2 regions of the Spiroplasma sp. SV19 genome follow, and region 2 is predicted to be linked to the other one. Evidence: riboswitches for the same ligand, from Rfam matches in the RefSeq annotation. Region 2 holds a riboswitch; the other holds the start of a gene.
What was found. Region 2 has a riboswitch for cobalamin ahead of E7Y35_RS05235 (hypothetical protein). Riboswitches for the same ligand answer to the same signal wherever they lie in the genome.
Positions count from the first base shown of each region.

Region 1: it holds a riboswitch for cobalamin, as region 2 does, so the genes downstream of both, E7Y35_RS04510 (hypothetical protein) here and E7Y35_RS05235 (hypothetical protein) in region 2, are expected to answer to the same signal.

Region 1 covers NZ_CP045455.1:925,286-931,551, forward strand. Annotated here, with positions in the region: gene E7Y35_RS04500 (ATP-binding cassette domain-containing protein) at 19-1,407, opposite strand; gene E7Y35_RS04505 (hypothetical protein) at 1,516-2,400, opposite strand; gene E7Y35_RS04510 (hypothetical protein) at 2,451-2,918, opposite strand; cobalamin riboswitch at 3,000-3,166, opposite strand; gene rpmE (50S ribosomal protein L31) at 3,236-3,541, opposite strand; gene E7Y35_RS04520 (L-ribulose-5-phosphate 4-epimerase) at 3,721-4,416, opposite strand; gene E7Y35_RS04525 (L-ribulose-5-phosphate 3-epimerase) at 4,418-5,269, opposite strand; gene E7Y35_RS04530 (3-dehydro-L-gulonate-6-phosphate decarboxylase) at 5,272-5,922, opposite strand; gene E7Y35_RS04535 (PTS sugar transporter subunit IIA) at 5,936-6,266, opposite strand, start outside.
Region 2 covers NZ_CP045455.1:1,080,622-1,086,887, forward strand. Annotated here, with positions in the region: gene sufB (Fe-S cluster assembly protein SufB) at 1-1,217, shown strand, start outside; gene E7Y35_RS05225 (5-formyltetrahydrofolate cyclo-ligase) at 1,217-1,768, shown strand; gene E7Y35_RS05230 (hypothetical protein) at 1,786-2,580, shown strand; cobalamin riboswitch at 2,583-2,768, shown strand; gene E7Y35_RS05235 (hypothetical protein) at 2,924-3,907, shown strand; gene E7Y35_RS05240 (hypothetical protein) at 3,951-4,301, shown strand; gene E7Y35_RS05245 (MurR/RpiR family transcriptional regulator) at 4,452-5,336, shown strand; gene E7Y35_RS05250 (hypothetical protein) at 5,415-6,209, shown strand; gene E7Y35_RS05255 (PTS fructose transporter subunit IIC) at 6,230-6,266, shown strand, end outside.

The DNA.
Region 1 (6,266 bases), 160 kb from region 2:
TTGTTAAAACTAAAAACGTTATTTGTGGATTATAATTTTTAAAGTTAATAAAATTTCATTTAATTCAATAGCTTCATTATGTGTTAGATTATCAAAAGTATTATGCAAAATAATTAATTCTTTATTTGTTAAAATTGCATTAATTAATCTAATCTTTGTATGATCAAAACTACTTAAATTTTTAGTAATTTTAAATCAATTCATTTTAATATTTAAATTAGTCATTAGTTCTTTGACTTGCTCAAATGCTTGATTATAAACTGTTACAATTTTTTCATTTGCTGCAGCAATCGCAAGTGAATTATCTTCTTCATGTTCGATTAATTTATTATTTAATAATGCTAAATGGTATTTATGAAAATACTCTAAAACTTTTCCTTTAATAATTGTTGCTTCATCTGGCAACAAATTAGAAATTAGTTGTTCTTGTTTTTGATTATAATTAAACCATTGGTCTTCTGCTAATTTTAATCAAGTAACAACATTGATAGAATTACTTTTATGCAAAATCCCTTTAATAATATTTTTTCGTTCACTATCACGCATAACAGTATTCATAACGTTAAGACGATATTTCTTTAAAGCTTTCCTTACTTTAATTAGCTTATATCGTTCATAAAGAATTTCAGTCTGCAAAATTTTTAAATACTTCTCACAGACAAGTTTTGCCCCAATAAACCCAAAATTTTTATTTTTAATCTTTCTTTTCTTTGCAATTTCATAACAATCACATAAATAATCTAATTCTGAAATATAATAAATCTTATCTCATAAGGCTTGTAAAAACGCAAGAAAACCTTCGTAAACACGAATCTCTTCTTTTTTGTAAGTATATGTATGCAAACTTTGAATTAAAATTGAATCCTTGTCATCTATTAAAATTTTAGCAATTTCTTTTTTATGAAATTCACTAATTTGTGTTAAATACGTTTCAATTCATTCTTCTTTAATTCGAATTGAATTATGAAAATATTCATTAATAATTTTATCTGTTTTTGATATTAAATCTTTTTTATTTAAATCATTACCTATAAAAGTTAAGTTTTTATAATGGTATTTATTTTTAATGTATTTTAAAGAACTATCATGTAAAAATTTTGGTGTTTTCAAAATATGATAGGCTAACCGTAGTTTAGTTGGCAAAAACCCTAACCGTAATGTCCCTGGTGAAACATAACCAATTTTTCGTTCTTTTGGAAGTAAGGCAGTAATATTTTGATTATTTAAGTAAATTTTCCCACTGCGTGGTTTTCTTTTCCCTAATAAAAGTTTTAAAAAATATAACTGTGAAAATTTGTTTTCAAAATAAGTTCCTAGAACCTCTTGGCTATTAACGTCAAAATTTAAATCAGTAAAAACCATTTTTTTATAACGTTTATATTTTAAATTACTAATCTTTAATCCCATTAAAACACCACTCTTCTAGTTATTTTTATTATACCCAAATAAAAATAATAAAAAACACTTATTCTTAAGTTAATGATTTTATTAACCCTCCATAGTGTTTTATATAAATTACATAATTTTATATCTAATTTCCATCCCTAAACTCAATCTTGGTTGATAATCTAACCCTTCAATATTTAACACAAAATTAAATGTTGTCGGGATTTTAACTAAACTATTAGCAGGTTCGTCTAACTTCTTAATTTGATTACCCTTTGGGGGAATAATTTTTTTAAGATTAAGTTTTTTATTAAGACCCTTATTTTCACTAATAAAATTATCAATAAAAGTTTTTGCTTTTTCTTCCAAATACTTTGTATTTATTGCATTACTTAAATCATTAAAATCTAATTTACTCTTATCAATTTCAATATTATTTTGTTCAATATAACCCTTGTATTTTTTCAGAACATATTCATTTAACTCATCACTTTCATTTGGAATAATTGGAATTTTAAAAGTTACTTTTTGTTCAACATTCATGTCAGTAAAACGCATTTTTCAAACCCCAGCTTCGAACCATTTCTCAGCTACTTTTAAACATTTCACAGCTAAAGTAACATTAACCATTTTATTTTCATCAAGAGTCAATTCTTGATCACTAAGAATGGTAAAGGTTGCCGCAAACGGGTAATCTAAATAAACGCGAAAATCATTAATTGCTGACACATCTTCTGCAAATCCTAATGGAGCAATTTTGCGTTGTGGTAAATTTAAAAAAAGAGTACTTAATTGATCGCTTGTGGGCTTAAAAAAATACTTTTGACTTCCCTCTTGCTTACGAATACCAAATGATTGATAAATATCACCTTGCAAAATTGTAAAATTACTCGGTAGTGTCGGTAAATTTTCCTCACTTTTATTATTTTGATTTAAATTTTGACAACTAACTAAACTTGTTGTCGTTGTTAGAGCCAATGATAAAATTAGTAAATTAGTTAATATTTTTTTCATAATTATAGAAAACTCCTTTCTTGAAAAGGATAAATAGGATTATGATTTAATTAAATATTAGTTAAAATAAAATCAAATAATTGGTCTTGTTCTCAAACATCGCGAAAAACTAAACCATCAATTCCAACCGAACAATAATTCGTTGGATTAGTACTAAATTTACAAAATGGATGTGTACTTGAGTAAATTGCTCAATAATTCTTATTAAAATCTGTTGTACGATAGTCAACTCTAATTAACAGACGTCCAAATGCTGTTTCATTAAGTCCAAAAAAATCTGAATCAGATGCTAACATATCACCTAAACTTACTAACGAATTATAAAAAGTAATTCTATCGACAACTTTCCCACTTTCATCTTTTATTGTGATTTTAACACTATTAACGTGATATCCATCCGTACCATTTTGTGAAGTTTTTTCCGTAATTGATGGAGTTACTTGTTGTAATGTTATATTTGCTATAGTTGTTGCACTAATCGTTAAACTTGTTAATGCAGTTAATATATTTTTAACCATGCTTTTGTTCTCCTCTTGTTTTTTATGCTTATATTTTTATTTTATGTGTAAAATAAATTAATCCTATTTACCTAGTAGGACTCTTATTAAATTTATAAGGCCGGTCTACTGGCTTAACTTCATCCTACTAGTTAACCCTTCCCAAATTATTATTCAGTGGTTTATTAACATTCGTCAGTTTTACAGTTGCTAGGACAGCTTAAGACTTTCACTTAATTCCCTTTAATCCTTTATAAACTTTTAAAGTAGTCTACTTTTATTATAAACAAAAAAAAAAAAAAAACACTTTTATCTTGTTAAGATAAAAGTTTTCTTCCTTACTCTGCTTTTTGATTATCAGATTTTGGTTTTGCTGTTTTTTTATTAAGTTCTTTTTGTGTTTTTGATGCTGCTTCTGTTTGCTTTACTAATTCTTCTTTTTTATTAAATTTAGATTTAAAGCGCTCAACACGTCCTGCGGCATTAGCAAATTGTTGGTTACCAGTATAGAAGGGATGGCATGAAGAACAAGTATCAACTTTCAATTCTTCCCCCTTAGTAGAACCACTCATGCGCTCTGTTCCACAAGTTGTACACATGATTTTAGTATCAAAATATTTTGGATGGATTCCTTCTCTTGCCATATAATTCACCTCTCTTTTAATAATATGGATGCATATTATTTGCACGTAAATAATGATAACACATATTATCAATAAAAACAAAAATTATTTAAGAATCTTTACAAATTAATTAATAGCAGTTTTAAAAGAGGTTACTTTTTCATTAAACATCTAATTCAAATTTCTTATGCGGTTAATTATTATTTTTGACCATAGTATGCATCTTTACCATGTTTACGATAATAATGTTTATCTAATAAACTCTGTGCTACTTTATTAGTGTCTTGGTTTAATAAATATGTTTGAAAAGCCATCTGACTAACGATTTCTAAAATCTTTGCATTTTTAACTGCTGCTAATGGTGAAGCACCAAATGTAAATGGCCCGTGGTTATTGCAAAGAATCGCGGGCATCATGTCGAGAGTTAGTTGATGATCGTTAAAAGTTTCAACAATTTTAACTCCCGTTTCATGCTCATAATTAGTAGTAATTTGTTCAACATTTAATGGTTTTGTACAAGGAATCGGTCCATAAAAAGTATCAGCATGGGTTGTTCCTAATGGTGGAATATCTAATCCACTTTGTGCTCATGTTGTAGCATAAATAGAATGAGTATGCGTAATACCACCAAGATCAGGAAAATGATTATATAAATAAAGATGGGTTGGGGTATCAGTTGAAGGAGAATACGAGCCTTCAACGATATTTCCCCTTAAATCAACAACAACCATTTTATCAACACTTAAATCATTGTAAGCAACCCCAGATGGTTTAATTACCATTAAACCACTTTCTCGATCAATCCCACTAACATTGCCTCATGTAAAGGTAATTAACTTATATTCTTCTAATAACAAATTAGCTGCTAATACATCAACTTTTAATTGTTCTAGCATCTTATCATCCTCCTTTTGTAAATTGCTGACGAACAAAACTTACCGCTGCTGCTAATGCTGATTCTGAATCAGGATCATCTTCATATCATGCTTCTAACATAAATGATCCTTGATAATTGTTTGCCTTTAAAAATTGAAAAATTTTAATAAAATCAACACAACCACTTCCAAATGGCACTTTTTTAAATTTACCAGGACTGCTTTTTGTTACAGCAATGGTATCTTTAACATGCAAACCTACTATTTCGGTTAATCCAAGTTCTAATTCAGAAATAACATTTTTGCCACATCAAGCAGATAAGTTCCCAAGATCTGGATAAACTGCTAATCACGGTGAAGGTACTGCTTTTTTTAAAATTAAATATTTAGTAATTGTATTTAAAAAAGGATCATCCATAGTTTCTAATGCTAACATAACACCATAACGGTTTGCGATTGCTAACCCTTTTTGTAAATTTTTTAAAAAATTTGCTGCTGTCACATCAGTTTTTTGTTCATAATATACATCATAACCAGCGAGTTGAATAATTCGAACTCCCAACTTAACAGCTAACTGAATGCATTGCTCTAGTAATTGTAAAGAATAATCTTGGATTTGTTTGTCCAAACTTCCTAAGGGGTATTTTCGTTGGGCAGAAAAACAAATTGAACGAATTTTAACACCAGTTTTTGCTTGTAAAAAATTAATTTCAGTAATTTCCTTCTCTGTTCATTCTAATCGTGCTAAGCGTACCTCTGATTCATCAATTGATAATTCAATAAAATCAAACTGATATTTTTGGGCAAGAGCAAATTTTTTTACTCACGGAACTGGAGGTAAGGCCTTTTCATAAATGCCAAATTGATTTTTCATGATTATTGTCATTTCGTTTGCAACTGTTGTTGAAAACTTAAAGCTGCTTCACGAGGATCTGCTGCATCTCGAATTGCCCGACCAGCAATAACAATATAAATTGGAAAGGCAGTAAATAATGCTAAATCTGTAATTTCAACTCCTCCAGTAAGAGTAACTTTAAAACCTAAAGCAACTAACTGGGTAATCTTATCAAAATCAGCAGCTCCTCACTGACTTCCGGCTGCTTGCGCATCACGTGAACGATGATAAACAACTTGTTCAACCCCAACTGCTCGTCAAGATTTCGCTTGTTCAAAATCCCATTGCCCTGTTAATTCAATTTGCATATCTTTTTTAGCTGTTTTTGCTAGTGTTACAACATTTTTAATCGTAGCAAGATCAGCACAGCAAATTACGGTAATAATATCTGCTTTCGCCGTGAAAAGCATTTCCCCTAAAATTTTTCCTGCATCAGCAATTTTTCCATCGGTTAAAACAATTTTGTTGGGATAACATTCTTTAATTGCTGTTATTGCGCGTTTTCCTTCAGCACATAATAAAATAGTTCCCACTTCAATTACATCAACAATATCTCCGACCATTGTAAGAGTGGTCATTGCCTCTTCTAAGGTTAAACAATCTAAGGCAATTTGCAATAATGGTTTTTGCACATTAATTCCTCCTTTAACGAACATACTTCATATAGTCAATTGTTTTAATAATTTTTAATACTTCTGTCACACTTTTAGCTGCAATGATTTGCTCAATAATAGTTTGCTTTTCAAAAATTGCGACAATTTGTGGCAAGGCAATACTTAGATGGGTGTCCGCATCAACTGCCGCAAAACCAATTAATAATTCAACTTCTTGATTATTTGAAAATTTTACTGGTTGTTGAAGCGAAATTAAACTAAACGAATTCTTTAACACTCCATCTTCAGGACGAGCATGCGGCATTGCTAATTTGGGCGCAATAATATAATATGGTCCCATTTCCTTTGTATTCGCAATGACA
Region 2 (6,266 bases):
TTAACAACCCAAGTTGGGGACCAAATTTAGAATTTATGAATTTTGATGATTATGTTTATTATATTAAAGCAACTGATCACATTGCTACAACGTGAGAAGAAGTTCCTGAGAAAATTAAAAATACTTTTGATCGTTTAGGATTACCGGCTGCAGAACGTGATTATTTAGCAGGAATAAAAGCCCAATATGATAGTGAACCGGTTTATGGAAGTATGTTAAAAGAAGTTGAAGAAAAAGGAGTTTTCTTTTTAGACTGTGATACAGCGCTTCGTGAACATCCAGAGTTATTTAAAAAATATTTTGGAACATTAGTCCCAAATACGGATAATAAATATGCTGCTTTAAATAGTGCTGTATGGTCAGGGGGCTCATTTATTTATGTTCCCAAGGGAGTTAAATTAGAAAAACCATTGCAAGCTTATTTTCGAATTAATTACCAAAACAGTGGGCAGTTTGAACGAACATTAATTATTGTGGAAGATGATGCAGAATTACATTATATTGAAGGATGCACGGCGCCAATTTATTCACGTGATTCTCTTCACGCGGCTATTGTTGAAATTTTTGTCGGTAAAAATGCTAAAATGCGCTATACAACAGTGCAAAATTGAAGTGATAATGTTCTAAATTTAGTAACAAAACGAAGCATTGTTGAAGAAAATGGACAAATGGAATGAATTGATGGTAATATTGGGTCAAAAATTAATATGAAATATCCAAGTGTTATTTTAAAAGGAAACAATAGTAAAGGGCAGTGTATTTCGATTGCTGTGGCAAAAGAAAATGTAATTCAAGATGCGGGTTCAAAAATGATTCATTTGGGGAAAAATACTTCTTCAAAAATTATTTCTAAATCAATGACCTTTAATGGGGGAACAGCCAATTATCGTGGTTTAGTCCATATTGGACCAAAAGCACAGTATTCAAAAGCACGAGTAGAATGTGACACCTTAATTTTAGATGGCAAATCACATTCAGATACAATTCCACAAAATAAAGTTTATAATAATGAATCACAAATTGAGCATGAAGCAACCGTTAGCAAAGTTTCTGAAGAACAATTATTTTATTTACAAAGTCGTGGTTTATCAGAACAAGAAGCTTTAGAAATGATTATAATGGGGTTTTTAGAACCTTTTACAAGAGAACTTCCAATGGAATATGCTGTTGAGTTAAATCAATTAATTAAAATGGATATGGAAGGTAGTGTTGGTTAATGTCAGGTAATAATAAGCAACAAATCCGACAAGAAAAAATAACCTTGCGTCAAAAGATTACGCCATCATTGCGAAAACAAAAAGAGCAACAAATTTTTAATTGCTTTTTTGATAATGATATAATTCAAAATAGTAGAAATATTGCGCTTTATTATTCAATTAAAGGAGAAGTTGGCACAACTTTAATTATTGAAAAATTATTGGCAGCAAAAATCAATGTTTTTCTTCCCCGAATGGTAGAAAATGATTTACAATTTTATCAAATTACTAATTTAACTGCTGATTTAGAATTTAATCAACGGTATGGGCTTTATGAACCACTAATTACATTGCCCTTAATTAATAAAAACGAAATTGATATTATTGTTGTGCCAATCGTTGCGTTTGATCAAAATTATTTTCGGTTAGGCTATGGGAAGGGTTATTATGATCGTTTTTTAAAGAATTATCAAAAAACAGTAATTGGGTTAGCTTTTATTGAACAATTAGTACCAGAACCATTACCAATTGAAAAACATGATGTTAGAATTGAAACAATTATTAGTGCTTAATTAGACAAGGAGTAACCATGAATTTGCCATTATTACGGATTGTTAGTAAATATTGATTTAAATCATTACATACTTATTTAATAACATTAGTTTTGCCCGTGCTACTATACTTTATTAGTGTTCGTGTTACTAATATGTTTAATAGTAATGCTAGTTATTTAGCATTACCAGGGTCAATTTTGCTGGTTGGTGTTTTAAATGGAATTCTTGATTTATCAATTGCTTTTTATGAATTCCGAAAAACAAGTTTTGCTCGGCAACTACATTTATTAAAAGCATCAATGTATCAATTAGTTTTTGTTTTAATTTTAATTAATGTGATTACTAGTTTAGTCGGATCATTATGATTATTTTTAATTGCTTTTCTAAGTTATGGCGAAGCAATTCATGTTGAATGAATTAACTGGTTTAGTTTTTTTTGAGCAATTATTTTAGGATCTTTAGTTGCTTCTTTAATTGGAATTTTAGTTGCTCTTTGTTCGAACGATTTAAAAGTTATTTTAGTAACTGCAATTACTGTTTTTTTAGTTTTTGCTTTTTTAGCAGGATTGTTTTTTCCCCTTGGGGTTGTTCGTAGTGATAAAATTTTAAATATTATTGGTTATTTATTAGTACCAAGTTATTCATCGTCAATTATGGGAAGTGCGTTCTTTTGATCAGTTCCGGAATGAATTTTAGATTCTAATCTATATCCAAATTTAACATATTTTGCTGAATTACATAATATTTGATTACCAAGTTTAATTAGTCTTACTTCTGGTCTTGCTTTTTTTAGTTTAATTTTTGTAATTAATTATTATCAAGATAAATAAAATATGATATGATATTTTTAGACAATTTAATATATAGTTATTTAGAGTTAGGGAATGAAGTGCAAATCTTGAGCTGTCCCAGCAACTGTGATATGGACGAACACCATAAGCCACTGAAAATATTTTTTGGGAAGGCGGTTAGTAGGATGAAGTTAAGCCAGTAGACCTTTCTAAATTTAATTAGTCTTATTATATAACTCCTGGGTGTGAGTCATGTAATTATTTTGCAAACAAATAATTTAATGATTGTTATATAAAAAGCATTTTGGGAATGCTTTTTTGTTTACTGTAACTAGAATTAAATTGTCAATTGCTAATCTGCTAGAAAGAGTTCAAAAAGAATATGAAAAAAATACTAATGGTGCTATTGAGTAGTGCATTTATTTTGTCTCCAACTGCCACAATTATTGCTTGTAAAAATATTGATGAGTTTATTTCATATCAAGATCCAGATTGGATTTATCAGATGAAAACTGCTGCATCAGAGCAATTTACCGTTGGTTATGATAATTATTATTTACCATCGGCAAGAAGTAGCATTCAAAAAGACAATTGGTTAGATCTTAACCAAGAAAGTCATGTTTATGTCTATTTTAAGAATATTACCAATATTGATGAAGTGATGAAAAAGTTATCATTTGGTGATACTGCTAATATGCGACTTGTAACTCAGATTTATGAGCCAATAATATTTACTAAAACCAATAATGGTATGTATATTTCTGATCCCTTTTTAACACAAAATACGGCTGTTGGAGAATATACAATGATGGCACAAGATAAGTGACAAGACATTAAAAATAGCAAAAATATGAAGCAATTAAATGATCGCTTTCAAAAAGAGTTTGAACAATATGGAACAATTGCTGATTCGCATCCAGTTCAAGGAGTAAATGGAACAAAATTTGTATGATGAGACTCAAATCGATGAGAGAGCTTATTGCAAACAGATATTCAAAAGGCAATTTATGGTGTTTGAAGTAGCACTGAAAACAAAATTCAAGTGGGAATGAACATTCCATTAAGCCTTGTAAGTAAAGGTTCAATCAAAGTGTCCAAGACAGATGTCCAAAATGTATTTCGGATTGATTTAAATTATCAAGAAGATTGAATAAATAATAGCTTTAACAAAATAAAATACCTACTACCCCACTGAGGTTTTTATTTTAAAATTAAAGGTGAAAATAATGCCCAATATGTTTCACCACAACTAATTCCTGCAATTAATAATGCCTTTCGTGCGTCTAACATTTTGACATATTTAAAATCAAAAAAAGTAAATTCTTTTAATACTGAAGGTTATAAAAATGCCAAAATAATTTCATAGTTTTCCGGTATAATTAATTTAATTATTGAAAGGAGAAAAAAATATGAAAAATTTGACATGACCAAAGATTTTAATGTTTATTGGTGCGGCTTGAATTATTATAATTGGAATCTTGTTTGCAGCAGGTGTTCCAACAAAAACTTCAATTTATGGTTGAGATACAAGTTGACCAGTATTACTGATTCTAGGGATTTTATATATTTTAGTTCCGCTATCAGTTAAACCGGGATTTTGATCACTATTGTGAGCTTTAGCAATTACTAGTTTAGCAGTCATTTTCCTAATTGGATTCTTTGTTAAAGCAGATTATCAATCACCCTGAACTTATTTAGGGGCCATACCTAATCTTTTCATTGGAGTTGGAGCATTAGGTTGGATTTTTGTCCATGAATAAAAAATTTTAATTTTTATGAAAAAATGACATTATTTACCATTAATGTCATTTTTTTTTTTTTTTGTTTTTAAGTTATTATTTAATTAAGAATATAAACAAAGTAAAAAAGGCAAAAATATGATGGGGGATTATTTTAAAAGGAGATGACTTATGAGTTCATATCAAGACGTAATATTAGATTTAAGTATTTTATCAGAACAAGAATTAGATTTTTATAATTTTACAATTCAAAACTACCATTTTTTAATTAACTCCAATTTAAAAGCTGTTAGTTGTCGTTATGGGGTTGGAATGAGCTTTATTTATGCTTTCTTCAAAAAAATAAAAGTAAGCGGGCTTCGTGATTATGTTTATAAATTGGGGATTTTAAAAGGAATTAGTTTAGCAAATATTTCTGATTATAATAAGGATAATAATATTTTAGAAAAAATTCAAGATAATTATCAAGTTTCCAATTATATTAATGCTTTAATGTTTGATGACCAACAAAAGAAAATTAATTGTTTGTTAGATGAAATTAATCGAGCAAAAAAAATTTATGCTTTTGGAATGGGACACAGTCTAATTGCTTTAAATGATTTATGTGGAATGTTAACTCATTTTGGGTATTCGACTTCAATCCTAGAAAAGGGAAAAAATATTGTCACAAGTAAAATTTTAAAAATCACGAAAGATGATCTTTTAATTGTATTTTCAATGCGGGGTTTGCATGCGTTTACGCAAAAATTATTGGCTTTATTAAAACGTGAAAAAATTAAGGCAAAAATTATTTTAATTACAAGTAACCCCCAATCAACTTTATTAAAATATAGTGATTTAACTATTTATATTGATAATCAAGTGCGAAGAATTAATGACATTGAAAGTAATTTAATTTTTTCACCATTATGAAGTTTTCTTTTTTTCACTGATTATTTAAAAAATTTATTATATGAAAAAAACAAGGAAAAAATTGATCAGTGCGACAGTTTCTCAAATGAAATGGAAAGTTGACATAACAATAAATTATTACAAAAACAAAAAAGAATGGAATAGTATTCCATTCTTTTTATTAAAATTACCGATATAATTTTGAAATGCATACAATTAAATTGCGATATAGGAGGAATAATAATGCGAAAAATGCTTTTAAAGTTATCGGTTGTAGGTTTAACGATGAGTTCTGTTTCACCAGTAGTTGCTTGTTCATGAACAACACCACCATTAAAAGTTGAACAACTTCGTCAGATTATGGCACATTTACAGTCTCAATCAGGATATAACAATCACAATCCAGGGTCTATTGTTGATTTAGGCATTATCGGTACGTTACCAATGCCAAAACCAACCATAGATGATTTACAGAATCCAACGGATCAAAAAGCAATCACTAACGCACGAACAGCTTCTGATAATATTACGAACCTTGTTAGTACTTATGTTACAAATAATGTTAATCAGCAAAAAAGTTTAACAGGAACTGATGATAGTAATTTTTATCAAAACAATAATCTTAATGCTAGTTTGTTTAAAGCGGCCTATTTTTCAGTTCGGATGGCAAATATTTATGGAATTAATGATGCTTCAACAACCTCCAAATGATTATATGATGGGGTAAGTAACCCTGATGTAATGACTAATTTTAAGTGAAAAGATAAAAATGATACAATAATAACTTTTTCAAATCAAAATCAACTTCCTGCTGAGGGGCAAGGAGGTAATTACTCTTATTTAAACATTGATAAACTATGAGAAAAAGGAAAAATTTTTAATCTAGATACTACTAATAATATTATTATCTTATTAAAAACTTATCAAAAGACAAATACTTTTGTTTATACCATTCGTTTTTTAATTACTTTTTCTCCACAAGCAAAATTTAACTTTGATCCAATTTACTTTTATGTTTCAGCAGATTTTAGTGATTAAAAAAGGAGGAATAACAAAAAATGGATAAAGATAATAAAAAAATTAAGATTGTGGCAA